Regions from separate parts of the Peteryoungia glycinendophytica genome, predicted to be linked through region 2. Evidence: predicted binding sites of a transcription regulator. Region 2 holds the regulator's gene; the other holds the start of a gene.
What was found. The regulator HrcA, encoded in region 2, represses chaperone genes, less so after heat shock. The targets are predictions, from matches to a motif close to GTTAGCACTCNCNNNNNGNGAGTGCTAAC.
Positions count from the first base shown of each region.

Region 1: the regulator HrcA is predicted to act here: its motif matches at 2,574-2,602, upstream of groES (co-chaperone GroES).

Region 1 is NZ_VFYP01000003.1:221,266-237,038, reverse strand. It holds gene FJQ55_RS18255 (EAL domain-containing protein) at 1-378, shown strand, start outside; gene groL (chaperonin GroEL) at 450-2,075, opposite strand; gene groES (co-chaperone GroES) at 2,113-2,427, opposite strand; gene FJQ55_RS18240 (usg protein) at 2,694-2,966, shown strand; gene treY (malto-oligosyltrehalose synthase) at 3,042-5,699, shown strand; partial or broken gene FJQ55_RS18230 (cysteine hydrolase family protein) at 5,705-6,294, opposite strand; gene FJQ55_RS18225 (DUF982 domain-containing protein) at 6,316-6,618, opposite strand; gene FJQ55_RS18220 (PfkB family carbohydrate kinase) at 6,693-7,550, opposite strand; gene FJQ55_RS18215 (substrate-binding domain-containing protein) at 7,547-8,575, opposite strand; gene FJQ55_RS18210 (ABC transporter substrate-binding protein) at 8,919-10,178, shown strand; gene FJQ55_RS18205 (carbohydrate ABC transporter permease) at 10,239-11,225, shown strand; gene FJQ55_RS18200 (carbohydrate ABC transporter permease) at 11,225-12,052, shown strand; gene FJQ55_RS18195 (ABC transporter ATP-binding protein) at 12,065-13,090, shown strand; gene FJQ55_RS18190 (ThuA domain-containing protein) at 13,148-13,933, shown strand; gene FJQ55_RS18185 (Gfo/Idh/MocA family protein) at 13,930-14,985, shown strand; gene iolG (inositol 2-dehydrogenase) at 15,078-15,773, opposite strand, start outside.
Region 2 is NZ_VFYP01000001.1:333,039-348,811, forward strand. It holds gene rdgB (RdgB/HAM1 family non-canonical purine NTP pyrophosphatase) at 1-164, opposite strand, end outside; gene FJQ55_RS01665 (VOC family protein) at 175-582, opposite strand; gene rph (ribonuclease PH) at 593-1,309, opposite strand; gene hrcA (heat-inducible transcriptional repressor HrcA) at 1,482-2,570, shown strand; gene grpE (nucleotide exchange factor GrpE) at 2,673-3,302, shown strand; gene ptsN (PTS IIA-like nitrogen regulatory protein PtsN) at 3,378-3,842, opposite strand; gene hpf (ribosome hibernation-promoting factor, HPF/YfiA family) at 3,909-4,484, opposite strand; gene rpoN (RNA polymerase factor sigma-54) at 4,707-6,275, opposite strand; gene lptB (LPS export ABC transporter ATP-binding protein) at 6,413-7,213, opposite strand; gene FJQ55_RS01705 (LptA/OstA family protein) at 7,235-7,789, opposite strand; gene lptC (LPS export ABC transporter periplasmic protein LptC) at 7,786-8,469, opposite strand; gene FJQ55_RS01715 (integration host factor subunit beta) at 8,800-9,102, shown strand; gene FJQ55_RS01720 (LapA family protein) at 9,197-9,553, shown strand; gene FJQ55_RS01725 (class I SAM-dependent methyltransferase) at 9,636-10,814, shown strand; gene FJQ55_RS01730 (TrmH family RNA methyltransferase) at 10,811-11,671, shown strand; gene lspA (signal peptidase II) at 11,675-12,166, shown strand; gene olsB (l-ornithine N(alpha)-acyltransferase) at 12,245-13,129, shown strand; gene FJQ55_RS01745 (hypothetical protein) at 13,217-13,447, opposite strand; gene FJQ55_RS01750 (LysR substrate-binding domain-containing protein) at 13,565-14,482, shown strand; gene FJQ55_RS01755 (NADP-dependent malic enzyme) at 14,498-15,773, opposite strand, start outside.

The sequences.
Region 1 (15,773 bases), on a different contig from region 2:
TTCACCGAGGTCGAGAAGCTCGACACCGATCACATCCTCAACATTCTGCGGAGCTATCGCGAAATCGGCTTCAAGACGGCGATCGACGATTTTGGAGCGGGCTATTCGGGTTTAAACCTGCTAACGCGGTTCCAGCCTGATCTGGTGAAGCTCGACATGGATCTGATCCGTGGCATCGATACCGATAGCATTAAGCAGGTGGTCGTGCGCCACACCCTTGCCATGCTGCATGATCTTGGCGTCACCGTCGTTTGCGAGGGCGTTGAGACGGCGGACGAGATGGAGGTGCTGACGGATCTCGGCGTCAATCTCATACAGGGTTATTACCTTGCCCGTCCGACGTTTGAAGGTCTAAGCCCAATTTCGCTGGCCGCCTGAGGTCCCTGCCATCCACCAGAAAAAAGGGCCGCCCAAGAGAGCGGCCCTCCCGTATTCCGTTCTTCCTGGCCTTAGAAGTCCATGCCGCCTGCCGGCATGGCCGGGGTTGCTTCCTTCTTCGGCTTCTCGGCGATCATCGCTTCGGTGGTGATGAGGAGGCCTGCAACGGAGGCTGCGTCCTGCAGCGCGGTGCGCACCACCTTGGCCGGGTCGATGACGCCCTGGGCGAAGAGGTCGCCATATTCGCCGGTCTGGGCGTTCCAGCCATAGGCGAATTCAGCCTTCTCGCGCAGCTTGCCGACGATGATCGAGCCTTCGGCACCGGCATTTTCGGCGATCTGACGAACCGGGGCTTCGATGGCGCGGCGGATGATGTCGATGCCGACGCGCTGGTCGTCGTTCGGGGCCTTCAGGTTCTCGAGCGCCTTGACCGAGCGGAGCAAGGCAACGCCACCGCCGGGCAGGATGCCTTCCTCGACGGCCGCACGGGTCGCATGCAGGGCGTCGTCGACGCGGTCCTTCTTCTCCTTCACCTCGACTTCGGTCGAGCCGCCGACGCGGATGACGGCGACGCCGCCAGCAAGCTTTGCCAGGCGCTCTTGCAGCTTTTCGCGGTCGTAGTCGGAGGAGGTCTCCTCGATCTGCGCCTTGATCTGGGCCACGCGACCATCGATCTCCGTCTTGGAGCCGGCGCCGTTGATGATCGTGGTGTTTTCCTTCTCAATCGACACCTTCTTGGAACGGCCCAGCATGTTGAGGGTGACGTTCTCGAGCTTGATGCCGAGGTCTTCGGAAATGACCGTACCGCCGGTGAGGATCGCGATGTCCTCGAGCATGGCCTTGCGGCGATCGCCGAAGCCCGGAGCCTTGACGGCTGCAACTTTCAGGCCACCGCGCAGCTTGTTGACGACGAGGGTGGCGAGCGCTTCGCCTTCGACGTCTTCGGCGATGATAACCAGCGGCTTGCCGGACTGGACGACAGCTTCGAGAACAGGAAGCAGGGCCTGCAGGTTCGACAGCTTCTTCTCGTGGATCAGGATATAGGGCTCGTCGAGTTCGACGCGCATCTTCTCCTGATTGGTGACGAAGTAAGGGCTGAGGTAACCGCGGTCGAACTGCATGCCCTCGACCACTTCGAGTTCAGTCTCGGCCGTCTTTGCCTCCTCGACGGTGATCACGCCGTCATTGCCGACCTTCTCCATCGCTTCGGCCAGGTAACGGCCGATTTCGGTGTCGCCATTGGCGGAGATGGTGCCGACCTGGGCGATCTCCGCATTGTTGGAGATCTTGCGGGCATTCGCCTTCAGTTCGGCCACAACGGCTTCAACGGCGAGATCGACGCCGCGCTTGAGGTCCATCGGGTTGAGGCCGGAGGCCACGGCCTTGGCGCCTTCCTTGACGATGGCCTGGGCCAGAACGGTTGCGGTCGTGGTGCCGTCACCGGCAAGGTCATTGGTCTTGGAGGCCACTTCGCGCAGCATCTGCGCGCCCATGTTCTCGAACTTGTCCTCAAGCTCGATTTCCTTGGCGACCGAGACGCCGTCCTTGGTGATGCGGGGCGCGCCGAAGGACTTGTCGATGACGACGTTGCGGCCCTTGGGACCCAGCGTCACCTTCACGGCATTGGCGAGGATATCGACGCCGCGAAGCATTTTTTCGCGGGCATCGGTGTGGAATTTCACTTCTTTTGCAGCCATGGTTCACTCCTCAAAGGCAAATGATGACTGATAGTTCTCAGGCGGCTTTCTTTTCTGCGGCCTGGACTTCGATGATGCCCATGACGTCGGCTTCCTTCATGATCAGCAGCTCTTCGCCGTCGATCTTGATCTCAGTGCCGGACCATTTGCCGAAGAGAACGCGATCGCCGACCTTCACGTCGAGCGCGACGATCTGGCCCTGGTCGTTGCGAGCGCCGGGGCCGACGGCGATGACTTCGCCTTCCTGCGGCTTTTCTTTGGCAGTGTCGGGAATGATGATGCCGCCCTTGGTCTTCTCCTCGGACGAAACGCGGCGGACGACGATGCGGTCGTGCAGCGGACGGAACTTCATGTTTTCCTCCTGGACAAACAAAATTGAACGTCCCCAAAGGCCGGACCGGATGGGGTCCGGACGGGTCGCCGGACCCATGTGAGGCATCCGGCGCGCGATGATCTGGTTTTTCCGATTTTTTGTTTCAAGAGGGGCTGATGAAAAAAATCAGCACTCTCGTAGGTTTGCTGCTAACAGCCTGATTTATCATCACAATTTTTGCGACCCTCTTGCCATTTCACGCAGTTTTGTCAAACTTTTTATCGTCAACGACATGAGGGAAACGCATGACATCATCCAAAGACTTTACTCTCCAGATGGAGGGATACGGCCTCACCACCGCACACATCCTTTACCGGCTGCCCGACTTTCGCTCCGTTCTGCAGACCTTCCTCTGGCAGGATTACGATCTGGCGCCTGATTTCCCGCAGATGACGAAGTTTCTCGATTTCTGGCGGACCAATCTCGATGGCGACCTGCACTCCGTGCGCTTCAGCCACAAACGGCTGATTGGGCCGAACGAGTGGCGCAAGGTGGACGGCGAGATCAAGCTGCACTAAGGCGATCTGCTGGGAACAACCCGGGGTTGGCGGCGTTACGCAGCGTCGCCCAAAGTTTCTCCCGAGGATGTCAGCATGCCCATTCCCGTCTCGACCTACCGTCTGCAGTTTCGCGACGGGATGGACTTCGATCGTGCCATTGGACTCGTGCCCTATCTGAAACGGCTCGGCATCAGCCATCTCTATGCCTCGCCGATCTTTGCTGCCACAAAGGGTTCGACGCATGGTTATGACGTCACGGACGCCAACCTCATTGATCCCGTCCTCGGCGGCATGGATGGGCTGGAGCGATTGTCCCGGGCTTTGAAAGCAGAAGGCCTCGGCCTGATCCTGGACATCGTCCCGAACCATATGGCGGCCAGCCTTGAAAACCCGTGGTGGCGCAGCGTCGTTACCTGGGGCGAGGCCAGTCCCTATGCCCGCCACTTCGATATCGACTGGAACCAGAAGCTGACGCTGCCCTTTCTCGGGGCGAGCTTCGAGCAGGTGGTGATGGAAGGGGGCTTTTCCCTGGCGCTCGACCGGAGCGAAGGGGGGCTGGCGCTCAAATATTTCGACAGCCTCTATCCGCTGGCGCCTACCACCTATCCTGCCGTACTGAGCGAAGCGACGGACCCGATGGCCACCCGGCTTGCGGAACTCGGCCGAGCGGCGAAGGCTGAGAATGCCGCGGACTTTCATGAAAAGGTTCTGACGTTGTGCAACGGCGGCGACTGCGAACCTCTGCTGCGGGCGCTTGCTGCGCGGGCCCGCGATGCCGACTTTCTGGTCTTCCTGCACAGCCTCCAGCCTTGGCGCTTGATGCATTACACCGAGGCTGCGGAGGGGCTGAATTATCGCCGCTTTTTCGAAATCGCCGGGCTGGTCGGCTTGCGGGTCGAGGATCAGGCCGTGTTCGAGGACGTGCATCAGACCGTGCTCGACCTAGTCTGCGACGATATTGTCCAAGGCCTGCGGATCGATCATGTCGATGGACTGGCAGATCCTGCGACCTATCTTGCGAAATTGCGCGCAGCCATCGGGCCCGACGTCTACCTCGTGGTGGAGAAGATCCTTGCGCCGGGCGAAAGCCTTCCCGAGGACTGGCCGGTAGAGGGCACCACTGGTTACGAGTTCATCGCCGCCCAGGTGCCCGTACTTCTGGAAGGGGATGGCTTTCGCGCCGTTCGAAAGGCCTATGAGCAGGTCAGCGGAGGGCCATCCGATATCCTGCTCGAGATGCGCGCCGCCAAGCGGCAGATGATCCGCGTGAATTTCGCAGGCGAGGTCGGAGCGCTGCGCCGCGAGGCAGCTCGACTGACTGGTCTTCCCAAGCCGCTTGTGCAGGTGGCTCTTGAGGAACTGCTCCTCGCCTTTCCACGCTACAGGACATATGGCAGCGACAATGGCCTATCAGCCGGGGATGCCGCTCTCCTCGACGAGGTTTTGCTCGAGGCTTCACGCAATTTGTCGGAGGAGGAGAGGCAGGCGGCTGGCCGTATCGTGGCACTGCTGAAGGGCGAAGGGGAGGCCACATCCGCAGGAGAGGGGGAGGCCGTTCTGCGGCGGCGATTCCAGCAGTTGACCGGCCCGCTGATGGCCAAGTCGCTTGAAGATACGCTTTTCTTCCGCCATGGCGAATTCCTCGCGCTCAATGAAGTGGGCGGAGAATTGGAGCCGCCGGATGAGGGGCTTGCCCATTTCCATCAGGAGATGGCGCGCCGGGCAAAGGAGCAGCCGCACGGGCTTTCTGCATCGTCCACCCATGACACCAAGCGAGGCGAGGATGCGCGGGCCCGGCTGTTCGCCTTCGCCGAAGACGCCGAAGCTATGGGCCCTCTCATCCACACATGGCGGCAACTCGCCCGGCCTTTGGTCAAGACCTTGAGCGAGGGACCAGCGCCTGAGCCGGAAATCGAGTGGATGATCTTCCAGGCGCTGATCGCCCACTGGCCTGTGGATCTGACAGCCGATGACCGCGAAGGGCTTGCCGATTTCGCTGACCGACTCTCAGCTTTCATGGAGAAGTCGCTGCGCGAGGCGAAGCTTCGGAGCGACTGGAATGCAGTTGATGAGGAATACGAGCGTGCCGTCACCGACTATGTGCGCGGGCTCTTGCTCGACCATCACGCGTTTGTCGAGACTTTCGTTTCTCGCATCCAGCCGATTATCGTCGCCGGCCTGATCAACGGGCTCACTCAGACGGTCGTGAAACTGACGGCGCCCGGTATTCCCGATGTCTACCAGGGCAGTGAGGGGATCGACCTCAGCTTTGTTGATCCCGATAATCGCCGACCTCCGCCTTTCGAAACACTGGCGCAGTTCGAGCCGAGTGCTCCGGTTGCCTTTTCCGATCCGCAGGCCCTGGCTTCGGGCTGGGTCAAGCAGGCTTTGGTGGGCCGGGCGCTTCGCCTTCGCAACCGGCACCCGCGGCTTTTCGCGGAGGGAGGCTATCTCCCGCTTGAGGTGGACGGCGCCAAGAGCCACCACATCGTTGCGTTTGCACGCCAAGCAGGTTCCGAGGCAGTCATTACCATCGCCTGCCGGCTGCCTCTGGCGATGTTGGCGGATGCCACTGGGCTGGGCCCCGCTGAATTCTGGGCGGATACGTCCGTTTCCCTTCCGGGTGAACTGGCCGAGATGACGTGGCGGGACGCACTGGCGGACCAGGTTTCGCCGGTGTCCAAGAGGATCCTGATCAGCAACGTGCTGGAAGGCCAGACCGTGGCGGTATTAGCCGGGGAGCGGGGCTAACCCGCTTACCTTTGGTCGGCAATGACTGCGAGAAGCTCGTCGGTGGACAGCGTGGTCATCTGCGCGGAAAAAGGCTTGGAAAGTAGAGCGAGTGAGGCGTCATGCGTCTCATCCAGGCCTGAACATACGGCATCGGTTACCAGAACGACCCGAAAGCCGTGGTCGATGGCGCCGAGCACGGTTGCCATGACGCAGACATCCGTTTCGCCGCCGGTGATAACAAGAGTTTCGACATGCTCCCGGACGAGAAGGCGTGCCAGGGTCTGGTCGAGCCAAGGCGAGTAAACCGGTTTATCGATCACCCTTGCGGGCGGAACGAGAGCTTTGAGTTCCGGGATTAATTGGACCATTTCGTCGGGCAGGGCTCACCGGTCATCATCCACCAGCGTCGATAGTAATCCTTCCAGGCGCCAACGGCAGCGTCTGCCGTCGGTGGTGGAATAAAACGGGTGAAGAGTGTGCGTCTCGGGCTTGCCTCAGCAATCGAGACGATCGCCGGGAGCGCCTTCTTCATCCACGGTACGTGCCATGGGGTGTCGCGGGCAAACATGTCCTGGACGTCGACACAGATATGTCTCCATTCTCCCAAGTGCATGGCGACGTCGTCGTTGTCGCCTCAGGCGACGGCCTGGCGACGCTGTGGCAGGAAACTGACCAAACGCCCGGGATCGCTTGCCAGGCGCATTCCGGCTTCCTCGGCCGCTGCGATGAAGGCGGCACGGGCGAGTTCTGCCGCCCGTGCGCCGCGCAAGGCGTTCTGGCAGAGGCGGATCGCGCGCTCATAGGCTGGCCCGCGGCGCGTCGGCCACTCGGCATCAAGAAAATCCAGCGCGTCGTAGGCATTCTGAAAGCGTCGCGTGAGGCCACAAGGCAGTTCCAGCTCAACAGGCCGGTTCCAGATGAAATGATACTCGTTCATGCCTTCCTCCGTTCGGTACCCACAAACTCACTGAGCTCGCGGGCGGTTCCGGAAAGGCGCTCAAATAAAGTTGGCTATAGCGCTGTTTTTTCTGTTGTCATCGCGACCGTTTGCTGTTCTCGGCTGGCGAGCCATTGGGCGGTCAAAACTGCAGCAATCCGCGCTGCTTCAACGATTTCGATCCCGGACAGCAAGGCGTGAATCAGTCCGCCGCTGAAGCTGTCGCCTGCGCCGATCGTGTCGCGGACGGCGACCTGCTGTTCGATTGCAACCGTGATTTCCCGTGTGCCGTCATAGATGGAGATCGCTTGTGGCCCGTCCGTCATCACGAGATGACGGAGTCGGCCGTCGGCAAGTGCGCTCGCCAACGACCAGCAATCGTTGATGCTCTTTGCGGGCACATCGGCCTTGGAGCCGATCATGATATCTGCGGGGCGCGGCGCTGCACGGCGCAGCGGCAGTTGCGAAACGACCAGCCGCGCCTGATGCAGTGCGGTGAGGATCGTGTCTGGCAGGATGGGCGCGTTGACGTAGAATGTAGCATCCGAAACCGGCGCTGTGAGTACGAATTCGCGCGACAGGCGGCGCTCGTTCGACAGGATCGTGCGCTCTCCCATCGGGTCGAGCAGGATGTCGGCGAAGTCGGTATCGCCCGGCAACCGTGTCATCAACGAGGTGTCGAAGCCTAGCGCGTCGAGATCTGCCATCGCCCGGTCGCCGTGATCATCGGTCATCAGGTTCGATAGGATCGCGACGGGATGGCCGAGGTCGCGCAGCCGTCGCGCGGTAAAATATCCGCCGCCACCCAGCCGGGTATTTCTGCTGCTCCACAGGATACGGCCACCGGCACGCAAGGGTTCGGTCAGCCGCCAGATGCGGTCGTGATTGACATGGCCGATAACGACGATGCGCCCTTCACTCCCGTCCTTCATTCGCTCACTTCCCTGGCAACTGGGCGGCTGGACTCGCGGAGGATCAGTTCCACCGGCCAGAGTTCAGAAATGTCTGTCGCTTCGCGGCCGGCCAACATCTGAAGCAGGAGGTCGGCAATGCGGGTGCCGGCAGCGCGGATCGAGGAGCGGGTAGTCGATAGCGACGGGGCCATGTTTTCCGCCGTCAGATAAGGAAAGACGTCGTCATGGGCGATGACTGAGATGTCGCGCCCGACAACGAGGTTCATCGAGCGGGCGGCGCGGTAGACGCCGAGCGCGCTCATCATCGATCCGGCGACGAAAGCAGTCGGGCGCGGGCGCTGCTCAAGAGCGGCGCGAGCCACGCGGAAACCGATCTCGTCGGTAAAATTGCCGTGGGTCACCAGTTTGGCATCATAGGGAACGCCGCGTTCGCTCAGCGCCGACCTGTAGCCCTTCTCGCGATGCTGGGTAAACGTCAGTCCCTCTCGACCGTTGATCATGGCGATGCGGCGGTGGCCGAGATCAAGCAAATGCTCGGTCGCCCGACAGATTGCGCCTTCGTTGTCGATGTCGAGCCAGGCATGGGGCACGTCGGTTGCAGAGCGGCCGTGCACGATGAAGGGCAGCTTCAACTCGTGGAGCAGCGTAATTCGGGGGTCCTTGGGGCGGGGTGAGTGGATGACGACGGCATCGACACGGCGGCTCTCGGCAAGCCGGCGGTAGAGTTGCAACTCGTCGCGGCTGTCCTGCTCGGCCATCGGGGTGATCAGGATATCGATGTCTTCGGGACTCAGTCGCTCGGCCATGCCGCTCAGAAATTCGGAAAACTGGTATTCGCCGGCACGGCTCATCACGACCCCGATCGCCCCGGCGCGGCCGGTCGCCAGGCGCACGGCATTGATGTTCGGGCGATAGCCGAGCCGCGCAGCTTCTTTGGCCACCCTTGTGCGGGTCGCCTCGCTGACTTCCGGATAGCCGCTCAAGGCACGGCTGACGGTTGTCGGCGACAGACCGATGTGCTGGGCGAAATCCTTGAGCTTCATGCGTGGCTGGCGTCCTTGCGCGAGATCCCTGTTGGCATCCCTCCTGTGCTTATCCCATGGCTGCGCGGCCTCTGGCAAGATTTCCTATTCGGGATTTAAAGCGATTACAATTTCTGCTCGTTGATAGCGTTTCTGGGCTGCTGTCTGCCGCGCCTTTTCCACTACGAACCCAGCGCAACTCCGAAAAATCTTCTTATTATCATTGGCTTGCAATCTCCGAACGCGGAAACATGGAACATGATTTGACTCGGTTTTCGTTTTTTGCCAGTCTTCCGGAACCAAAGCGTTTTCAATTTTATTGTGGAGGCCGTAAACGTCTTTGGTTTCTCGGGAGGAGATATCGATGAAGACATTGTTGAGCGCCGCACTCATTGCGGCAACCGCGCTGTGCGGGTCCGTCCAGGCGGCCGAAATTTCGATCGCTGCCAATTCCACCGGCAAGAATCTCGACTTCCTGCGCAAGCTGTTCACCGAGTTCGAGGAAAAGAGCGGTCACAAGATCTCGCTCGTCACCATGCCGCCCTCCAGTTCGGAGCAGTTCGCCCAGTACCGGCTGTGGCTTGCCGCAGGCAACAAGGATGTCGACGTCTACCAGACGGACGTCGTCTGGGCGCCTCAACTTGCTGATCAGTTCATTGATCTGAAGCCGGCGGCGGGAGATGCGATCAACGACTTTTTCCCCTCGATCATCGAGTCCCAGACGGCCGATGGCCGCCTTGTCGCCATGCCGATGTATACCGACGCACCGGCACTGTTCTACCGCAAGGATCTTCTGGAGAAATACGGCAGAGAGGTGCCGAAGACCTGGGCCGACATGGCGGCGGTCGCCAAGGAGATTCAGGACAAGGAGCGCGAGGCGGGGCAGAAGGACCTCTGGGGTTATGTCTTCCAGGCGAATGCGTATGAAGGTTTGACCTGCAATGCGCTGGAATGGATCAAGTCTTCGGGCGGCGGGCAGATCGTCGAGACCGATGGCACGATCTCGGTGAATAACGAGAAAGCCGCTGCCGCTCTCGAGCAGGCCAAATCCTGGATCGGCACGATCTCCCCGCCCGGCGTGCTGGCCTATCAGGAAGAGGAATCTCGTGGCGTCTGGCAGACCGGCAATGCCGTCTTCATGCGCAACTGGCCTTATGCCTTTGCGCTCGGCAATGGCGACGACAGCGCGGTCAAGGGCAAGTTCGACGTAACGACGCTCCCGGTTGCAGCAGCCGGCGACAAGCCGTCCTCAACGCTTGGTGGCTGGAATCTGGCGGTGTCGAAATATTCCGAAGAACAGGAAGCCTCGATTGAACTCGTCAAGTTCCTGACCTCTGCCGAGGTGCAGAAGCGTCGTGCCATCGAATTGTCGAACCTGCCGACCCGCTCGGCGCTTTATGACGATCCCGATGTAGCGGCTGCCCAGCCCTTCATGCCGCAGTGGAAGCCGATCTTCCAGGATGCCGTGCCGCGTCCGTCAGCGACGACCAAGGTGAAGTACAACGAGGTGTCGTCGCGCTTCTGGAGTGCGGTCCACAACACGCTGTCTGGGTCGGGAACCGCAGCGGAAAATCTCGAACTCCTTGAGGTCGAGCTCAACGAACTCATGGGCAATGGCTGGTGATTTCGGTGCCGGGCGGCCTTCACGTTGCCCGGCGTTCACCGCTTTCAGGGAGGACTGCCCATGACCGACATGCCCGTTGAGAGAGCCGTGCAGCCAAGGGCGGGGAGAGCCGCCGCTGGCTCGGATCTCAGCGCACAGCGCACCCGATCCGCCTGGATCTTCCTCGCCCCGACCTTGATCGTGCTTGCCATGGTGGCCGGTTGGCCGCTGGTCAGGACCATCTATTTCAGTTTCACAAACGCCACCCTCAATAACCTCTCCGGTGCCGAGTTCATCGGGTTCAATAACTACCTGACCTGGATCACCTTGCAGAGCGGCCGCACCGTCTGGCGCGGGTTGCTGGTCGATCCGGCCTGGTGGGGTGCGGTGGCGAATACCTTGCGTTTTACCCTGCTTTCCGTTTCGATCGAGACGGTGCTTGGCCTCGTCGTCGCCTTGGTCCTGAACGCCAAGTTTCCCGGGCGCGGCCTGGTCCGTGCCGCCATCCTGATCCCCTGGGCGATACCGACGATCGTGTCTGCCAAGATGTGGGCCTGGATGCTCAACGACCAGTTCGGCATCTTGAACGACATCTTCCTCAATCTGGGCCTGATCAGCCAGAAGATCGCCTGGACGGCCAATCCGGAGACGGCGATGGTCGCGGTGCTGATCGTCGACGTCTGGAAGACAACGCCGTTCATGGCTCTGCTCATCCTCGCGGGCCTGCAGATGGTGCCGCAGGACATCTATGAGGCGGCGAAGATCGATGGGGTGCATCCGGTCAAGGTGTTTCTCAGGATCACGCTGCCGCTCATCCGGCCGGCACTGATGGTCGCCATCATCTTCCGCATGCTCGATGCGCTGCGCATCTTCGACCTGATCTATGTGCTGACGCCGAACAATTCACAGACCAAGACGATGTCGGTCATGGCGCGCGAGAACCTGTTCGAATTCGACAAGTTCGCCTATGGGGCGGCCGCGTCGACGATGCTCTTCCTGATCATCGCGTCGATCACGGTGCTCTACATCGTCTTCGGACGCGTCAACCTGTCGGGAGGGGATCGCTGATGCCGACGGTCGTCAAACAATCCGCCTTCTACCTGCTCGTGGCGGTGATCGTGATTATTGCGGTCTTCCCGTTCTACTACGCCATCATCACCAGCCTCAAACCCGGCAGCGCGCTGTTCGACATCAGTTACTGGCCGAAGAGCGTGACGTTCGGCAATTACGAAAGCGTGCTGTCGCGTGGCAGTTTCGTGCGCAGCCTTGGCAATTCCCTCCTGGTGGCCACCGTGGTGGTGGTGCTGTCGCTGTTCCTGGCGGTTACCGCCTCTTACGCGCTTGCCCGTGTGCGGTTTCGCGGGCGGGGGCTGCTGCTGCTCACCATCCTCGCAGTCTCGATGTTCCCGCAGATCGCCGTGCTCGCCGGCCTGTTCGAACTCATTCGCTGGATGGGGATCTTCAACACGCCGATCGCGCTGATCTTTTCCTATATGATCTTCACGCTGCCGTTCACCGTCTGGGTGCTCACCACCTTCATGCGGGACCTACCTGTTGAAATCGAGGAGGCAGCGATCGTCGACGGGGCTTCTTCCTGGGTGATCATCACGCAGGTCTTCATGCCGCTGATGTGGCCGGCTCTGGTGACGACAGGCCTGCTCGCCTTTATCACCGCGTGGAACGAGTTCCTTTTCGCGCTCACTTTCACGTCGTCGAACACGCAGCGCACCGTGCCGGTCGCCATCGCGCTGCTCTCCGGAGACAGCCAGTTCGAAATCCCCTGGGGCAGCATCATGGCCGCCTCGGTCATCGTCACCGTACCGCTGGTCATACTGGTTCTGATCTTCCAGCGGCGCATCATTTCCGGCCTCACCGCCGGCGGCGTCAAGGGATAGGAGGATAACCCCATGGCCCAAATCCAGCTTTCCAACATCCGCAAGTCGTTTGGGGCCCTCGAGGTCATCAAGGGCGTCGACATGGAGATCCGCTCCGGCGAGTTCATGGTCTTTGTCGGCCCGTCGGGTTGCGGCAAGTCCACCCTGCTGCGGCTGATTGCCGGTCTTGAGGACATTTCGGCTGGCACGCTCGCCTTCGATGGCGAGGTGATGAACCAGTTGCCGCCTGCGAAACGCGGAATCGCGATGGTCTTCCAGTCCTATGCGCTCTATCCGCATATGACGGTGTTCAATAACATGGCCTTTGGCATGAAGCTTGCCGGCCATGACAAGGCGGAGCGGGACCGGCGCGTGCGGGAGGCTGCCGAGATGCTTCAGTTGACCCCATATCTGGAGCGGCTTCCACGGCAGCTTTCAGGCGGCCAGCGCCAGCGTGTGGCGATCGGTCGCGCGATCGTTCGCGATCCTCGCGTGTTTCTGTTCGATGAACCGCTGTCCAACCTCGATGCCGCGCTGCGCGTTGCGACCCGTCTCGAAATCGCCAAACTTCACCGCAGCATGCACAACACGACGATGATCTACGTGACTCACGATCAGGTGGAAGCCATGACGCTCGCCGACCGGATCTGCGTGTTGCGCGACGGCGTGGTGGAGCAGGTGGGTACACCGCTCGAACTGTACGAGAGCCCGAATTCGCTTTTCGTCGCCGGTTTCATCGGCTCGCCGAAGATGAATTTCCTCGACGGGCGCTTTTCCGATGAAATGGGTGCCCATACCATCGGCATCCGCGCCGAGCATCTTTCGATTGAACAAGATGGGCGCTGGCGGGGTTCTGTCGTGCATTCCGAAATGCTCGGATCGGACAGCTATGTCTATGTCGACATCGGCACGTCCGAGCCGATCGTGGTGCGGCAGGAAGGCACGGCGACGCTGAAACCCGGCGAGACCGTCGCACTCTCGCCCATCGAGCAAGAACTGCACCGTTTCGACCGCGATGGCCGCGCCATCGGCCGCGGCCTGATGAAAGGCGCCGCCTGAGCGCATGATGAAATACGGTCCTCCATGGCGGAGGGTCGAGACTCAAGGAGAAGTCAGATGACGATCAGAACGGTTGTCTGGGGTGAAAACGTACATGAACGAGAGAATGCTATCGTCCGAGGGATTTATCCCGATGGCATGCATTCGACGATTGCAGCGGCTCTCAACACAGACAACGAGATCGAGGCGACCACCGCAACCCTGCAGGAGCCAGAGCATGGCCTGTCGGTCGAGCGACTGGCTGAGACGGATGTGCTGGTCTGGTGGGGCCACAAGGCGCATGGCGCAGTGGACGACGAAATCGTCGAGCGCGTTGCCAAGCGCGTTTGGGAAGGCATGGGTCTGCTGGTCCTGCATTCCGGCCATTTTTCCAAGCCCTTCAAGCGGCTGATGGGCACGCCTTGCGCGCTGAAATGGCGTGAGGCGGGCGAGCGCGAGCGGATCTGGACGGTCAATCCCGGCCATCCGATCGCGGCCGGCATTCCAGAGAATTTCGTGCTCGAAAACGAAGAAATGTACGGCGAGTTCTTCTCGGTTCCCGAACCGCTGGAAACTGTGTTCATCTCGTGGTTTGCCGGCGGTGAAATCTTCCGCTCGGGTCTGACCTGGAAGCGTGGTGCCGGCAATATCTTCTACTTCCGCCCCGGCCACGAAACCTATCCGACCTATCACGACGCGACCGTACAGCAGGTCATCCGCAACGGCGTGAAATGGGCCTACAACCCGATGCCGCGCTACGGCGCCGTGCATGATGCACCGAACGTCCCGGTCGAAAAGGCGCTCGAGCCGATCACCGAGCGCGGCCCGCGTCTCCACCAGGCCGGCGAGGAAGGCTACAAATGAGCAGTCCTATCCGGCTTCTGGTGCTTGGCACCGGCGGCATGGCCAATACCCATGCCATGAATTTCTCCACCATCACTGACGTTCAGCTCGTGGCAGCCGTCGATGTCGATCTGGCGAAGGTTCGCGCCTTCGCCGCACGGCATGACATTCCCAATACCTTCACCAGCCTGGAAGAGGCAATCGCCTGGGGCGAGTTCGATGCGGTCACCAATGTGACGCCCGATCGCATCCATTATGCCACGACGCTGCAACTGCTTGCCGCCGGCAAACATGTGATGTGCGAAAAGCCGCTGGCCGAGAGCTATGCCAAGGCTGACGAGATGGCGACTGCTGCGGAAGCCTCCGGTCTCGTCAATATGGTCAACCTCACCTATCGCAACGTGGCGCAGGTGCAGAAGGCCCGCCAGATGGTGCTCGCCGGCGAGATCGGAAAGGTCCGCCACATCGAGGCCTCCTATCTCCAAAGTTGGCTGGTGTCCAAGGCCTGGGGTGACTGGGCGACCGAGAGCCAGTGGCTCTGGCGGCTGTCGACCAAACACGGCTCGAACGGCGTGCTCGGCGATGTCGGCATCCACATCCTCGACTTCGTCGGTTATGGCGCAGTCACCGAGATCGATCATGTCTTCGCACGGATGAAGGCTTTCGAGAAGGCGCCGGGCAACAAGATCGGCGAATACGATCTCGATGCAAACGACAGCTTCACCATGACCGCCGAGTTCACCAACGGCGCCATGGGTGTGATCCATGCGAGCCGTTGGGCTACCGGCCACCTGAATGAGCTCAGGCTCCGGGTCCACGGCGACAAGGGCGCGCTGGAGGTCATCCATCGTCTCGACGGTTCGAAGCTGCGTGCCTGTCTGCAGGAGGATGTGGAAAAGGCTGTCTGGCGTGAAATCGAGGTCGATCCGGTGCAGACGAACTATCAGAAGTTCATCGCCGCCATCCAGTCCGGCTACACGCAGGAGCCGAGCTTCCGGCATGCGGCGAACCTGCAGAAGATCCTCGATCTCGCCATGCTCACCGAAGTGGAGCGTCGGGAACTCGTCGTCTGACATATGCAGGTTCGAACGAAAACGCCGCCCGAGGAGGTTCGGGCGGCGTTTCCATTCTGCGCCACCTTGCGGCAGCGCGGGAGCTCTTTCCGTCAGTAGCTGACGGTTACGGCGGACTTGTCTTTGGCCGACTTCACAGCGGCGTCAGCGAGGGCGAGCGCGATCAGGCCGTCTTCGGCAGACGGCGCCATCGGCGTGCCGTTGTCGAGCGCGTCGATGAAAGCGGAGATTTCAGCCGCGTAAGCTGCCGTATAGCGGGTCATGAAGAAGTCGTGCAGCGGCGGACGGGTGTAACCGTCTTTGTTGGCGACTTCGATCGAGACCGGGCGCTGGTTCTCGGCCGAGACCGACCCCAGCGAGCCATGCACTTCGATACGCTGGTCGTAGCCATAAGATGCGCGGCGCGAGTTGGAGATGATCGCCTGGCGGCCACTCTTCGTCGTCAGGATCAAGGACGCGCTGTCGTAATCGCCGAGTTCGCCGATCTTGGGATCGACCAGAACCGAAGCCGAAGCCTGGACCGTTTCGATCTCTTCGCCGAGCAGGAAGCGGGCCATGTCGAAGTCATGGATGGTCATGTCGCGGAAGATGCCGCCGGAGACCTTGATGTATTCGGCCGGCGGTGCGCCCGGGTCGCGGCTGGTGATCGTCACCATCTCGACCTTGCCGATCGAGCCCTTGTCGATTTCCTTGCGCACGGCCTGGAAATGCGGGTCGAAGCGGCGGTTGAAGCCGAGCATGACCTTGCCGCCGACGGCGCGGACAGTCTCCAAGCAGGCCTTGGCGCG
Region 2 (15,773 bases):
GCATTTTCCTCGAACGTCGTGCCCGTCTCGTCGGGCTCGACGAAAGCAAGGTCCTTGGCCGATTTGGCCGAGAAGCCGAAGGGGCCGATCAGGTCGGCGATTTCGGCGATCTTGCCGGCATTGTGGCTGGCAACGACGATGGTGCGGGTGTCGAGCTTGCGCATAGTGAATGTCCTATTCCAGATCCCATAGCCGTGGCTCGGCGCATTCCAGGCTGTTTCCCGCCGGATCGCGGAAATAGATGGATCGCGCACCGTTCGGCCAGGTGACGGTCGATTCCAGGGCGATACCGGCTTTCTTCAGCGTCTCCGCCATGGCGTCGAGATCGTTTCCGGTGACCCGGAAGCAGGCATGGCCCGGCCCCGTGGCGCCGTGTCTCGGCACGTCCAGCGAGCCGGGCGGCAGGGGTTTCAGCGTTTCCACGCTATTGAAGATCAGCAGGATGCCCGATCCGCAACGATAGAAGATGTGTCGATTGCCGTTTCTCCGGATCGTCTGAAGCCCCAGCACCTCGCCATAAAAGGTCTCGGCCTTGTCCAGGTCATCGACGTAGAGTGCGGTCTCGAGAACACCTTCGATCATCCGGCAGCCCTCAGCCGATCGCCTGCTTCTGCAGCGTCACCAGTTCGTCGATGCCGTTGCGGGCCAGACCCAGCAGCGTCAGGAACTCGTCCTGGCTGAACGGCTTGCCTTCGGCAGTCCCCTGGATCTCGACGATGCCACCGGAACCGGTCATGACGAAATTGGCATCGGTCTCGGCCGCCGAGTCCTCCAGGTAATCGAGGTCGATCACCGGCTGGTTGGCGAAGATGCCACAGGAAATGGCCGCGATATGGTCCTTCAGGACCTTCTCCACCTTCACCATGTTGCGCGCTTCCATCCATTTCAGGCAGTCATGCAGCGCAATCCAGGCACCGGTGATCGAGGCCGTGCGCGTGCCGCCATCCGCCTGGATGACGTCGCAGTCGATCGAGATCTGCCGTTCGCCGAGTGCCTCCAGATCGACGACCGCGCGCAGCGACCGGCCGATCAGCCGCTGGATTTCCTGGGTGCGGCCGCTCTGCTTGCCGGAAGAGGCTTCGCGGCGCATGCGTTCGCCCGTGGCCCGCGGCAGCATGCCATATTCCGCCGTCACCCAGCCCTTGCCGGAATTGCGCAGCCACGGTGGCGTCTTGTCTTCCAGGCTCGCCGTGCACAGCACATGCGTATCGCCGAACTTCACCAGGCAGGATCCCTCGGCATGCTTGGAGAAATTGCGCTCGAACGAGACTTTGCGCATTTGATCTGTTTTTCTGCCGGATGGCCGCATCGGTATCTCCTGGGTTGTCACTGCCTTCTAAGGAGGGCGGCTGTCCTTTGCAAAGAAAAAACCGAATGAACGCCCGGCAACTCGGGACTTCCGGCGAATTTGCCCTTTGTCATCGGCATGCGAATGACTATATTCTTCCCATGGAAACAATGAGATCATCACTGCGCTGACAATGGCCGCACCCAAGACGACCATCGCAGATGTTGCCGCATCGCTGGACGACCGATCCAGAGAGGTCTTTCGGCGGATCGTCGAGACCTATCTCGACTCCGGTGATCCGCTCGGCTCGCGCAATCTGTCCCGCCTTCTGCCGATGTCGCTGTCGCCCGCTTCCGTGCGCAACGTGATGAGCGATCTCGAGCATCTGGGCCTGATCTATGCGCCGCACGTCAGCGCGGGACGTCTGCCCACGCAAGCTGGCCTGCGCTTTTTCGTCGATGCCTTCATGCAGGTGGGGGACCTCTCGGAGACCGAGCGAGACAGCATCGAGCGCCAGATCCGTCCGACAAGTCCGGATCAACCGGTCGAGACCATGCTGACCGAGGCGAGCCGCATGCTGTCGGGCCTGTCGCGCGGCGCCGGTCTGGTCATCTCGGCGAAAAACGATCCGGTCCTCAAGCATGTCGAATTCATTCGGCTCGAGCCGACCAAGGCGCTCGCCGTGCTCGTCGGCGAACACAACCAGGTCGAAAACCGCATCATCGACCTGCCCTCGGGCGTCACCGCCTCGCAGTTGACGGAGGCCGCCAACTTCCTCAATGCAAACTTGGCGGGTCAGACACTGCGCGAATTGCGCAGCCAGATCGACAGCATGAAGACGCAGGTCGCCTCGGAACTCGATACCTTGTCCCAGGACCTCGTCAAGCGGGGCCTGGCGGTCTGGTCGGGGGAGGGGGCCGATAAGAACCCCACCCGCCTCATCGTCCGAGGTCGTGCAAACTTGCTCGAAGGTCTGGTCGACCTTGAGGACATCGATCGCCTGCGCCTGCTCTTCGACGACCTCGAGCGCAAGGAAAGCCTGATCGAGATCCTCGATCTTGCCGAAAGTGGCCCGGGTGTGCGCATCTTCATCGGCTCCGAAAACAAGCTCTTCTCGCTGTCGGGCTCGTCTCTCATCGTAGCACCCTATCGCGATGGCGAAGACCGCATCGTCGGCGCCGTCGGTGTGATCGGCCCCACGCGGCTGAATTATTCCCGCATCGTGCCGATGGTCGATTACACCGCCCAGCTCATGGCGCGCCTGTCGCGGACCGGGCGTTAGGCCGAATTGGCCGGCGACCCTTGATTTTTTCACCCCAAACCCTGATATCGGGCACGAAATCGAACCTCGTGTTCGAAAATGCAGAATCATTCGGAGAACGTCATGACCGAAGAAACCAACAAGAACGGACCTGACGCGGACGCCGCAGAGGCTTACGCTACCGAAGCTCAGGAAGATCAGGCAAACGCCGAAGCGACGACCGACGCCGAAGGCGGCGCGGCCGAAGCCCTCGATGCTCTGAAGGCGGAAAATGCCGACCTGCGCGACCGCTTCCTGCGTTTGGCAGCCGACATGGACAACCTGCGCCGTCGCACCGAACGGGAAATCAAGGACGCCAAGTCTTACGCGATGACGGGTTTTGCCCGTGACATGCTGTCGGTCTCCGACAACTTGCGCCGTGCCATCGAAAGCCTGCCGGAAGACGCCCGCGCCGGCGCGGATGCTGCGGTCACAGCGCTCATCGAAGGTGTCGAGATGACCGAGCGCGGCATGCTGGCGACCATGGAACGTCACGGCATTCGCAAGATCGAGCCGGTCGGCCAGAAGTTCGACCCGAACTTCCACCAGGCCATGTTCGAGGTCCCCAATCCCGATGTCGCCAACAACACCGTCGTTCAGGTCGTGCAGGCCGGTTACGCGATCGGCGAACGCGTCCTCCGCCCGGCCATGGTCGGCGTTGCGAAGGGTGGCCCGAAGGCCGAAGCTGCCGCCGAGGATGCTGCCAAGGCCTGAGCAAGGCCTTTACCGCATACGAAAAAAGCGCCTCGAAGGGCGCTTTTTTTATGTCTGCTGTCGGCCGCTCGCAGTCTATGCCGCGTTGGAAGCCTGTTCTTCGTTGAGGAAGGTATAGATCGCCGAGGCGGATTCGGTTGCGCGCAGCTTAGCGACCAGGTCCTGGTCACGCAGCACGCGCGCAATGCGCGACAGCGCCTTCAGGTGATCGGCGCCCGCACCTTCCGGGGCGAGCAGCAAAAAGACGAGATCGACCGGCTGGTCGTCCAGCGCCTCGAAATCGACCGGTGTTTCCAGACGTGCGAAAACGCCGGTGATCTGGGTGACCTTGTTGAGCTTGCCATGCGGGATGGCAATGCCATTGCCGACGCCGGTGGAACCCAGCCGCTCGCGCTGCAGGATAACGTCGAAGATCTCGCGCTCAGGGATGTTGGTCAGCTTGGAAGCCTTAGCCGCGAGTTCCTGAAGCAGTTGCTTCTTCGAATTCACCCTGAGTGTCGGTACGACAGCATCCTGATGCAGCAAATCTGCCAAGGCCATATCAATTTCCTTCATGCGTCTGAGCCGGTGGCGGGCGAACGTTTACGTCCGCCCGCGCCAGTCTCGTCAGCCTTTGATGTTGGCGGAATCGATCCACCCGATATTACCGTCATTCCGACGATAAACGATATTCAATTGTTCTTTTCCCGGGCTTCTGAACAGCAGCACAGGTTCGTCCGTCATGTCGAGGGCCATGACTGCCGAAGCAACCGTCATGGTCCGAAGTTTCTTCGTGCTTTCGGCCACGATCGTCGGCGCATAGTCTTCCGGCAGTTCCTCGTGATCGTCGTCGACGGAATCCATGACCGTGTAGGCCACCTCGATCGGCGGGTTCGATGCTTCGCCGGCGTGATGATCCTTCAGCTTGCGCTTGTAGCGGCGCAGGCGCTTCTCGACGCGCTCAAAGGCGGTGTCGAAGGCCACTTGCGGATCATTGGCCTCGCCTGCGGCATGCAGGTTCGCGCCGGTATCGAGATGCACCAGGCAATCGGCCGAAAATCGCGACTGCGATTTTGCCACGACCACTTGCCCGGAATACCCTCCGTCGAAGTATTTGGTAACCGCATCCTGGATTCGGTCTTCGATCCGCTGGCGGAAAGTTTCACCGATTTCCATCTGCTTGCCGGATACACGCACACTCATGGAGTTTCCCTTCTTATGATTGGTTACGTGCCCATTTTACGCCAAGCGACGCCCGCGTCCAAGCTTTTAGAGTGGTGCGGGCAGTCTGTACCTTCGTTTGTCGGGCATGATCCGGCCAATTGTCTCCGGGGCCAACAGTGTGCGCTGTCGATTGCGGCGCGCTTCTAGCCGCCATCTCGGCAAAAGTCAATGACCGGTTAATTTCCCGGATTTTCAGGGGTCTCAGTGGGAGGAAATCTTCGCCATGGCCCGCTTCTCGCGGCGACGCTGAACTGAGGACGGGATGTTCATGGACTCGCGGTATTTTGCCACGGTCCGGCGCGCAAGCTCCACACCGCTCGATTTCAGCGTGTCGACGATGTCGTCGTCCGATAGCACCGCCTCAGGGCTTTCTTTCTCGATCAAGGCCCGTATCCTGTGACGCACGGCCTCGGCCGAATGGCTGTCGCCACCTTCTGCGGATGCGATCGACACCGTGAAGAAATACTTGAGCTCGAAGAGCCCGCGAGGCGTCAGCATATATTTGTTGGTGGTGACGCGGCTGACCGTGGATTCATGCATCTTGATCGCGTCTGCGACCGTTTTCAGGTTCAGCGGCCGCAGGTGATCGACCCCGTGATCCAGGAAGGCCGATTGCTGCCGCACGATCTCGGCCGCCACCTTGCTGATCGTCCGCGCCCTTTGATCGAGGCTGCGGGTGAGCCAGTTCGCGTTCTGCAGGCATTCCGACATGAAGGCATGATCGGGGCTGTCCTTGGCCACACCCTGGCGACCCACCGCCACCATGTAGCTGTGATTGACCAGCACCCGGGGAAGCGCATCCGGATTGAGCTCGACCTGCCAGCCGCCATTGTTATCGGAGCGCACGACGACGTCGGGCGTCACCGATTCCGAGACGCTGTGCTCGAATGAGCCGCCTGGCTTCGGGTTGAGCTTGCGGATCTCCGACAGCATGTCGAGAAGATCCTCTTCGTCCACGCCGCACAGCCGCTTCAGCGTGGCAAAATCCCGCTTGGCGAGCAGTTCCAGATTGTCGACCAGCATAGCCATGGCCGGATCATAACGGTCGCGCTGGCGCAGCTGGATCCCCAGGCATTCGCTGAGCGAGCGTGCAAAGACGCCCGCAGGCTCCAGCGTCTGAAGCGTCTGCAACACCGTTTCGATTTGCTCTCGTGCACGCCCCAGTCGCGCCGCCAGTTCATCGAGATCGAGCCGCAGATAGCCGCATTCGTCAAGGTGATCGACCATGACGGCCGCAACCAGTTGGTCGGCAGGTGTCGGAAGAGCAAAAGGAATCTGCTGGTTCAGATGGTCACGCAGGCTGATCTGCCCGGCAACGAAATCGTCGAGATCGAAGCCTTCCCCAGTCTCCCCGGAATTCCCCGGCATCGACTTCCACTGCCCGAGAAGCTCCGGCGCATCGGGACGCATGCTGGAGCCTTCGTCGGCAAAGGCGGTGTCGAAATTCGTGTCCAGCCGGTCATTGAGGTTTTCGCTGCCGCTGCCCTCATACCAGTCGCTGTCGAGCGAAGGGCTGGCAACAGTATCGTCGGTGGATTGGCCGTTGTTGACGGTGGCGCTGCCATGGGCGTCGGCGGCATCGGCAGAGTCCGAGCCCAAATCTCCGTCATCTGCATTCAATTCGAGCAGCGGATTGCGTTCCACTTCCTGCGAGATGAACTGCATTAATTCGATATGGGTCATCTGCAGCAGTTGAATGGACTGCATCAACTGCGGTGTCATCACCAGCGATTGGCTCTGTTTCAGGAACAGATTCGCGGACAAGGCCATGGCGGACGCTCGACTCCCCTGCATTCACCCCGCAAACTGCGAATAATGCAGGGTGAAATCCACTTGGCCCAAAAATTGCTTTTTATTTTGGTTTGGTCAAGCCGCAGGAGAGCGCGGGCAGACTTTTATTGTCCAGCTCAAAGGCTGAACTTGTCGCCCAGGTAAAGGCGGCGAACATCGGCATTGTTGACGATGTCATTGGCCCGGCCATGGGTCAGCACTTCGCCGGCATGGATGATATAGGCCCGGTCGATGAGCCCCAGCGTCTCGCGCACGTTGTGGTCCGTAATCAGGACTCCGATCCCGCGCGCCGTCAAGTGGCGCACCAGATTCTGGATATCCGAGACCGAAATCGGGTCAACGCCAGCGAACGGCTCGTCGAGCAGCATGAAGGTCGGATCGGTCGCCAGCGCACGGGCAATTTCCAGGCGCCGCCGCTCACCACCGGAGAGCGCCACGGAAGGCGACTTACGCAGCTTCTCGATATGGAATTCGTTGAGCAGCTCGTCGAGCTTGGCCTCGCGCTGCTTCTTGTCCGAGATATGCACTTCGAGCACCGCGCGGATATTGTCTTCGACGCTCAGGCCACGAAAGATCGACGCTTCCTGCGGTAGGTAGCCCACGCCCAACCGCGAGCGTCGATACATCGGCATCGACGTCACGTCATTGCCATTGATCGAGATTGTCCCGGCATCAACAGGCACGAGGCCGGTGATCATGTAGAAACAGGTGGTCTTGCCCGCACCGTTCGGGCCGAGCAGTCCGACCGCCTCGCCTCGGCGCACGACCAGCGATGCCCCGTTGACCACGCGGCGGGAATTATAGGTCTTGGTCAGGCCGTGTGCGATCAGCGTGCCTTCATAGCGCGCCTTGTCGCCCGGCAAACCTGCCGGTGCAGTCGCCGGGTTGGCCTGCTTAGTCCTGGAAAAAAAAGGAATTTGCACGTTCAAACCGATCGGTCACTTTTTCTGCGATTTGGGGTCGAGCTGGATCTGCACGCGACGCCCGCAACTGTCGAGTTTGGCCTGGCCGGTTTCCATGTGCACCGTCAGCTTGCAGCCGACGAAAACATTCTGCCCTTCCGACAGCACCACCTTGTCGCCTTCGAGCACGAAGACCTGCTGCGACATGTCGAAAAAGCCCTTGTCGGCGGTTGCCTGCTGCGTCTCCGACTGCAGGAACACCTTGTCCGAGACGTCGATCTTCTCGATATCGGCATTGCCTTGCGTGACCGTGCTTCCCTCGCCACGGTAGAAAACCGTCATGGCGCCGGCCTGAAGCGTGGTGGTGCCCTGGACCACCTTGACGTTGCCGGTGAAGAAAGCCTTCTTTTCCTGCTCGCGAATCTCCAGCGCGTCGCTTTCGATCTGGATCGGCTGATCGTTGGACAGCTTCATCCCGGCCATCTGGCTGCTCTTCGTCTGAGCCATTGCCGCAGATCCGGCAAAGGTGGCACAGCCGGCAGCGAACACGAGACCAGCGATCATGAGCGGGGAGAGGCGGCGATGTTTCATGGCTGGATCGTTTCCATTGACCGATTGCTGCGCAGGGAGGACGGCTCGATGTTCAACCTGACATCCCCCGAAAATATCATTGTTCGACCCTTATCCTTCATATTGAGGGAGTTCGCAACAATCGACGCGCCCTTGGTTTGAATGGCGATCGGATCTTTCGTTTCCATCGTGCCGCCGGCAATATCGAGGCGTGCGGAATTGAACTGCGCGTCGATCCCGCTCGACAGATTGAGCGTGAACGGCTTGTCGAGATTGAGCAGATTGGCGCCCCGGTCGAACAGCCCGCCTTGGGCAACGATTCGCGCCACCACCTTGTCGTTTACAGGCACGGCCGCGGTGATGGTCTCGAGATTGATCAGGTTTGGATTCTTGATGTCCTGCAGGGCGCGGTCTGCCCGCATCGAATAGTTGACCCCGTCGGAATTGCGACCTGAGATCGCCGGTTTTTCCATCACGATCTTGCCGTTCTCGATCTTGGCGGATTCGATATGCAACTCCTCCGGCATCAGGCTGCGCACTGCCGAAACTCCGATAAAGATCAACGAGATGATCAGCGCCGCCACCGGCAGAAGCACACGCAGCCGCCGCACGCGCGCCGAATGGCCCACCGCGCGACGATAGGCTGCCGCATCTGAGGCGGCTCCGTTTGCCTGACGGATGTCGGTGGGGGTCTGCAGCATTCGTCGCAATCCGTTTTGATGGCGGGCAGTCAGTCTCCTGAGCGGCCCGCAGTTTTCGTCGTTTCGCATGTCTCTCGGCGCTTGCCAATACGGCCCATATGGATTGTCGCCAGCGTGGCACAAGAGGAGGCGCAGGAGCATCGAGAGAACGCCCGGTCTTCGCTCCTTCATGCGGAGAAAGTGAGACCGGCGCCCTTCCAAATGTTTGTGACATCGGTCATTGGCTTAGCAAGGGGCGCGCGTTATGGTTAAGTTGTTCCTTGACTGTGCTTTTTTGCTTTGGCAACGTTGGCGCCGCTCAAGTCACAACAGAAAATTCAGGGGGTCGGCGTGATCAAGTCGGAATTGGTGCAGATTGTCGCGGCCCGTAATCCGCATCTCTATCACCGCGATGTCGAAAATATTGTCAACGCCGTGCTCGATGAAATCACCGATGCGCTCGCCGCCGGCAATCGCGTGGAACTGCGCGGCTTTGGCGCCTTCTCCGTGAAGAACCGCCCCTCGCGTTCCGGCCGCAATCCCCGCACCGGCGAAACCGTTTTCGTCGAGGAAAAATGGGTGCCCTTCTTCAAGACCGGCAAGGAACTGCGTGAACGCCTGAACCCTGGCATGGGCGATGAGGACGACGAATAACATCCTGTCGCATTGAAAATTCGGCGCCTGGCCTTACCTTGGGCCTGTCGGCACGCCGCCTCGAATTGGAGGCGGAACAGCAGGGAGTTTACAGATGGTGCGGAAAATCGTGAGCCTCGTGGTCCTGCTGCCGCTGGCGATCCTCCTGATCGTCCTGGCCGTCGCCAACCGTCACCCCGTTAGCTTGGCGCTCAACCCCTTCAATCCGGCCGATCAGGCGCTGTCGGTTTCCGCACCGCTCTTCGTCCTGCTTATCCTGGCGGTCATGCTGGGTGTGTTGCTCGGCGCCGTCGTCACCTGGTTTTCCCAGGGCAAGCATCGCAAGAAGGCCCGCACACAGTCGCGCGCAGCCCAGCAGTGGCAGGCCGAGGCCGATCGCCAGAAGAGCCGCGCCGAACAGATCGCCGGTGCGAGCCTGCCTTTGTCCGCGCCCCAGCTGACCTCGAAATAGCCTCGCGGCAAATTTTCTTTCCGCGCCCGGTCCGGAATGCTAAGGGCTGGCCGAGATTAGCACCGAGCCACGGATCATTGACGTGAAGAACAGGGAACGTCGCCCCGGCGCCAAGCCATTCCCGGGAGCGAAGCCGAAAGCCAATGGCGACGCCGCGCGCCCCCGTCCGCCGAAGTCTGCGGATTTTGCCGGCAAGCCGTCGAAGCCGTCGTCCGGTCAGGCCGCCGGCAAGCCCGAGCGCGGCAATTCGCGGCCGGTGCGTCGAAGCCCTTCGGAAGACGGAAAGGTCGCGAACACCGCCGAAACCGCATCGGAACCGGCTCGCCCGCTCACGGTCCGCACGGGCGAGCGTCCGTCGGAACGCGTGCCCCTCATCCTCGAATCCACGGGCGCCGGCGATTTTCACCTGATCGACAGCGGTGACGGCCTGAAGCTCGAGCAATACGGCCCCTATCGTATCGTGCGCCCCGAAGCCCAGGCTCTGTGGCCGAAGGCATTGCCCTCCCATGTCTGGGACAAGGCCGATGCCGTCTTCACCGGGGACACCGACGAAGACGGCATGGGGCGCTGGCGTTTCCCCCGCGAGGCGCTCGGCGAAACCTGGCCGCTCTCGTTGCTTGGCATCGATTTCCACGGCCGCTTCACCGCGTTTCGCCATGTCGGCGTCTTCCCCGAGCAGATCGCCCATTGGAGCTGGATGAAACAGAAGGTCGAAGCCGCCGATCGGCCGCTGAAGGTCCTCAACCTCTTCGGCTATACCGGCGTCGCCTCCCTGGTCGCCGCTGCCGCCGGTGCCGAAGTCACCCATGTCGATGCCTCGAAGAAGGCGATCGGCTGGGCCCGCGAAAACCAGTCGCTGAGCCGCCTCGACAAGGCGCCGATCCGCTGGATCTGCGAGGATGCGATGAAGTTCATCCTGCGCGAGGAGCGCCGCGGCAATCGTTACGACATCATCCTGACCGACCCGCCGAAATTTGGTCGCGGCCCGAATGGTGAAGTCTGGCAGCTCTTCGACCACCTGCCGTTGATGCTGGATATCTGCCGCGAACTCCTGGCACCCAAGGCCGTTGGTCTCGTGCTGACCGCCTATTCGATCCGTGCCAGCTTCTATTCGATCCATGAACTCATGCGCGAAACCATGCGCGGCAAGGGCGGTCTGGTCGAATCCGGCGAACTCGTCATCCGCGAGGCCGGCCTCGACGGCAAGACACCGGGCCGCGCGCTCTCCACTTCTCTCTTCAGCCGCTGGGTGCCGAAATGACCGACGACTATCGAAACGAGGGGCCGCGCCGCGTCGGCCAGGTCAAGGAAGTCACCAGCCTCGCCAACCCCATCATCAAGGACATCAAGGCCCTGTCCCTGAAGAAGGCGCGCGACGAAAGCCGCACCTTCCTCGCCGAAGGCCTGAAGCTCGTCATCGACGCGCTCGATCGCGGCTGGACCATCCGCACCCTGGTTTATGCCAAGGCCGGCAAGGGCAAGCCGCTGGTCGAGAAGGTCGCCGCCCGCACGGTCGCCGCAGGCGGTCTGGTGCTGGAAGTCAGCGAAAAGGTCATGTCCTCGATCACCCGGCGGGAGAACCCGCAAATGGTCGCCGCCGTCTTCGAACAGCGCTGGACGGCGCTGAAAGACATCCAGCCGAAGGGCTCGGAAACCTGGATCGCGCTCGACCGCGTCCGCGACCCCGGCAATCTCGGCACCATCATCCGCACGGCCGATGCCACCGGCGCCTCGGGTGTCATCCTCGTCGGCGATTGCACCGATCCCTTTTCGATGGAAACCGTGCGCGCCACCATGGGCTCGATGTTCGCCCTGCCTCTGGTCAAGACCACGCCGGCCGACTTCCTCAAATGGAAGAAATCCGTCGATATCAGGCTCGTCGCCACCCATCTCGCCGGCGCCGTCGATTACCGCACCATCGATTACAAGTCGAAGCCGGTCATCCTGATGATGGGCAACGAACAGTCCGGCCTGCCGGATGATCTCGCCCAGGCCGCCGACAAACTCGCCCGCATTCCGCAGGTCGGCATGGCCGACAGCCTCAACCTCGCGGTCGCCACCGGCGTCATGCTCTTCGAGGTCCGCCGCCACCTGCTCGCCCTCGACGGAGGCAAGTGACCGATGCTGTCAGCCTTCAATCGGCCGCTGCCGGTCGTTCTCTTCATCATTGCCGCGCTTCTGCTCGATCAGGCGATCAAATATGCGGTGGAGATTTATCTCCCCATGCATGAGTTGATCCCGGTTTTGCCCTTCTGGGCGCTCTATCGCACCCATAATCTCGGCGTCGCCTTCTCCATGTTGTCCCATCTCGACGCCTGGTTCATCGTAGCGCTACGCCTTGTCATCGTCGCTTTCGTCCTCTGGCTCTGGCGCAAGACCGGCCCTGACCAGCATTGCGCTCATCTCGGTTTTGCCATGATCATCGCTGGCGCGCTTGGCAACCTGATCGACCGCTTCACCTATGGTTATGTCGTCGATTACGTCCTGTTCTATACCGACACCTGGTCCTTCGCCGTCTTCAACCTGGCCGACAGCTTCATCACGCTCGGCGCCATCTGCATCGTCATCGACGAGATCATCCAGCACCGGAAGCCGAAGCCCGACGCCGAGTGACGGGCGCGCGAAATTTTGTCACTTTCCTGTTGCAGTAAAGTGTTTAAACGCCCGTGATTTGAACGCTGGACAAAGCCGATGAGCGTGGACCTGATAGACCGTGGAATGATGTTGGATGTCACCTCCGTGGCGCCGCCGTTGGCCGGATCGGGCACGCGCGATCTCCTCGGCCGAATCGGCAATCTGGAAACCCGCATCGCCCGCACCGAACGCGAGATAGATGCGGCCCAGGCCGTGCGCTACCGTGTCTTCGTCGAGGAGATGAAGGCGCAGGTTTCCGCTGAAGATGCCCGCCGGGGCCGCGAAGTGGACAGCTGGGACAGCCTCTGCGACCATCTTCTGGTGCTCGACCGCTCGATCGAGGGTGATGCCGAGGACCAGATCGTCGGCACCTATCGCCTGCTGCGCCACGAAGTGGCCATCGCCCATGGCGGTTTCTATTCCGGCTCCGAATTCGGCGTCGACGCGCTCGTCGCCCGCCATCCGGGCAAGCGTTTCATGGAGCTCGGCCGCTCCTGCGTGCTGCCGCAATACCGCACCAAACGCACCGTCGAACTGCTCTGGCAGGGCTGCTGGGCCTATGCGCTGCAAAACCGCATCGACGCCATGTTCGGCTGCGGCTCCTTCCCCGGCACCCAGCCGGAAGAACACGCGCTGGCGCTGTCTTTCCTCTACCACAATGCGTTGGCCAAGGGCGAATGGGCGGTCGACGCCCTGCCGCATCTCTACCGCGAGATGGACCTGATGCCGTCGGAAGCCGTCAACCCGCGCCGCGCGCTGTTCTCCATGCCGCCGCTGATCAAGGGTTACCTCCGCCTCGGCGCCATGGTCGGCAATGGAGCCGTCGTCGATCAGGCCTTCAACACGACGGACGTCCTGATCATCCTGCCGATCTCCAGCATCTCCGGCCGCTACGTCAACTACTACGGCGCCGACGCCGGCCGCTTCGCCAGCGCCAGCTGATTCCTTCTCCCCGCTTGCGGGGAGAAGGTGGCCCGAAGGGTCGGATGAGGGGCGGCAGCCGAACCAACTGTCCTCAGATTGCACCGATCACCGCGAAACGGCACATCCCTCGACAATCCCTTCGTCTGCGCCGCGTCGGCAACCATCGGCCACCTGCACCGTGCTCATCCGCACGGGCACCTCAGCCACCATCGGCAGGTCCGCAAGCGCCCTCTGGTTCATCGCCAGGAGGGCAGGGTGGCCCAGCGGATCGTGTCGCCAGTCCTGCGCGACCTGATTGCGCGGTTGAACTGACGTCTTCCAGAAATTCTTGAACATGGCCTTGCCTTCCGCGCGCGTGAGTGACGCGAAATCGGGTTGAACAGGTCTCGATCCTCCGCTTCCTTCGGATGCTTTTCAATTGAGTTTTGCCCCGATCGGCTATAGCTTTCCTATATGAAAAACCTTAATCAGGTGCATCTCAACGGCCTGCGCGCCGTCGAGGCCGTCGCCCGTCTCGGCTCGCTCCAGGCCGCGGCGGACGAACTCGGCGTGTCGGTCGGTGCCGTCAGCCAGCAGGTGATCAAGACCGAGCAACAGCTCGGCCGAACCCTCTTCGAACGCACCAGCCGGGGCATGGTCCCGATTGAGCAGGCCGGCGGCGTTCTCTCGCGTCTGCTGGATGGGTTCCGGCTCCTCTCCGGTGCCGTCGCCCTGGCCCAGAAGACCGATGACAGCCTGCTCACCATTTCCGTTGCCCCGGTTTTCGCCGCTCGCTGGCTGGTTCACCGCATCTCGGCCTTCTCCGCGCTCTATCCCCACATAGGCCTTCGCATCGATGCCAATGATCGGCTGACGGACGCCAGCAAGACGGATGTGGATCTGCGCATAAGGGTCGGTCGCGGCCAATGGCCCTGCTTCAAGTCGGAGCTGATCCTGGAGCAGCGCGTTGCTCCGGTCTGTACGCCGGCCATGGCAGAAACGCTGCGTGAACCCGCCGATCTCCTCCCTCTGCCGAAAATCATCGACAGCCGGGCCATGTTCACCTGGGATGTCTGGCTCTCGGCGGTCGGCCTGTCCGGCGCCGAAATCAAGGCGCGCCACAGTTTTAGCGAAGCCTCGTTGTGCCTCGATGCCGCGATTGCGGGGCAGGGGGTGATGCTGGCTTGGCAAACACTCGCCTCGCATCAGCTGCAGCATGGCCAGCTGGTCGCCCCCTTCGGCCCGGCGGTCAAGACCGGATTTGGCCACTACTTCGTCATCGCCGAGAAAGCGAAACGGTCGGACAAGGTGGAAAAATTCAAGCGCTGGCTGAAGGCCGAACTGGAAGAGGACATGGTGCGGCTCGCGAAAGCCGCCCCCGTTTTTGCTTGAGACACGCGGGCCCGATCAAACCGCCGCGTTGTAAGCCGCGATTGCTGCCATGTTGACGATGTCGCTGTCCTTGGCGCCCATCTGCGCGATCTGCACCGACTTTTCGAGGCCAATAAGCAGCGGCCCCATCACCGTCAGCCCGCCCAGTTCCTGCAGCATCTTGGTCGAGATCGCCGCCGAATGGATCGCCGGCATGACCAGCACATTCGCCGTGCCCGACAGACGGCAGAACGGATACTGCTCCATCCGGTGGCTGTTGAGCGCCACGTCCGCGCCCATCTCTCCATCATACTCGAAGGACACACCGCGCCGGTCGAGGATCTTCACGGCCTCACGAACCCGCTCGGAGCGTTCCCCCGTCGGATGCCCGAAGGTCGAATAGGCAAGCAGAGCCACGCGTGGTTCGAGTCCAAGGCGATGGGCAACGCCGGCGGCCTCTTCGGCGATATCAGCAAGCTCCTCGGCCGTCGGCATGTCGTGCACGGCGGTATCCGCCACCAAGATCGTGCGTCCGCGCGCCAGCGCCAGCGAAACGCCGATCACCCGATGCCCCGGGGCCGTATCGATACAGCGACGCACATCTTCGAGTGCGGTGGAATAGTTGCGCGTCGTCCCGGTCACCATGGCATCGGCATCGCCAAGCGCCACCATGCAGGCGGCGAAGTGGTTGCGGTCCGTATTGATCAGCCGCTGCGCATCGCGGTGCAGATAGCCCTTCCGCTGCAGCCGGGCATAGAGATATTCGGTATAGGCCTCGACACGCGTCGACATGCGCGCATTGACCACTTCAATGCCCGGACGGTCGAGATCGATCCCGGCCCGTTCGGCTGTCGCCTTCAGAGGTTCGTCGCGGCCGAGCAGGATGGCGGTGCCGAGGCCGAGATTGGCGAAGGATATCGCCGCGCGCATCACCTGTTCTTCCTCGCCTTCGGCAAAGACGACGCGCTTGGGGTGGCTGCGCACATGCTCGAAAATCCGCTGCGTGGCGGCTGCGATCGGGTCGCGCCGGGCAGACAATTCATGAGCATAGGCGCCGAGATCCTCGATTTCCTTGCGCGCGACGCCCGTCTCCATTGCGGCCTTCGCCACGGCAACCGGGATCGCCGAGATCAACCGCGGATCGAAGGGCACGGGAATGATGTATTGCGGCCCGAAGCGCGGCCGCTGGCCCTGATAGGCGGCAGCGACGTCATCAGGCACGTCCTCGCGCGCGAGGTTGGCGAGCGCCCGGACGGCGGCAATCTTCATTGCGTCATTGATCTGGCTGGCGCGCACGTCGAGCGCGCCACGG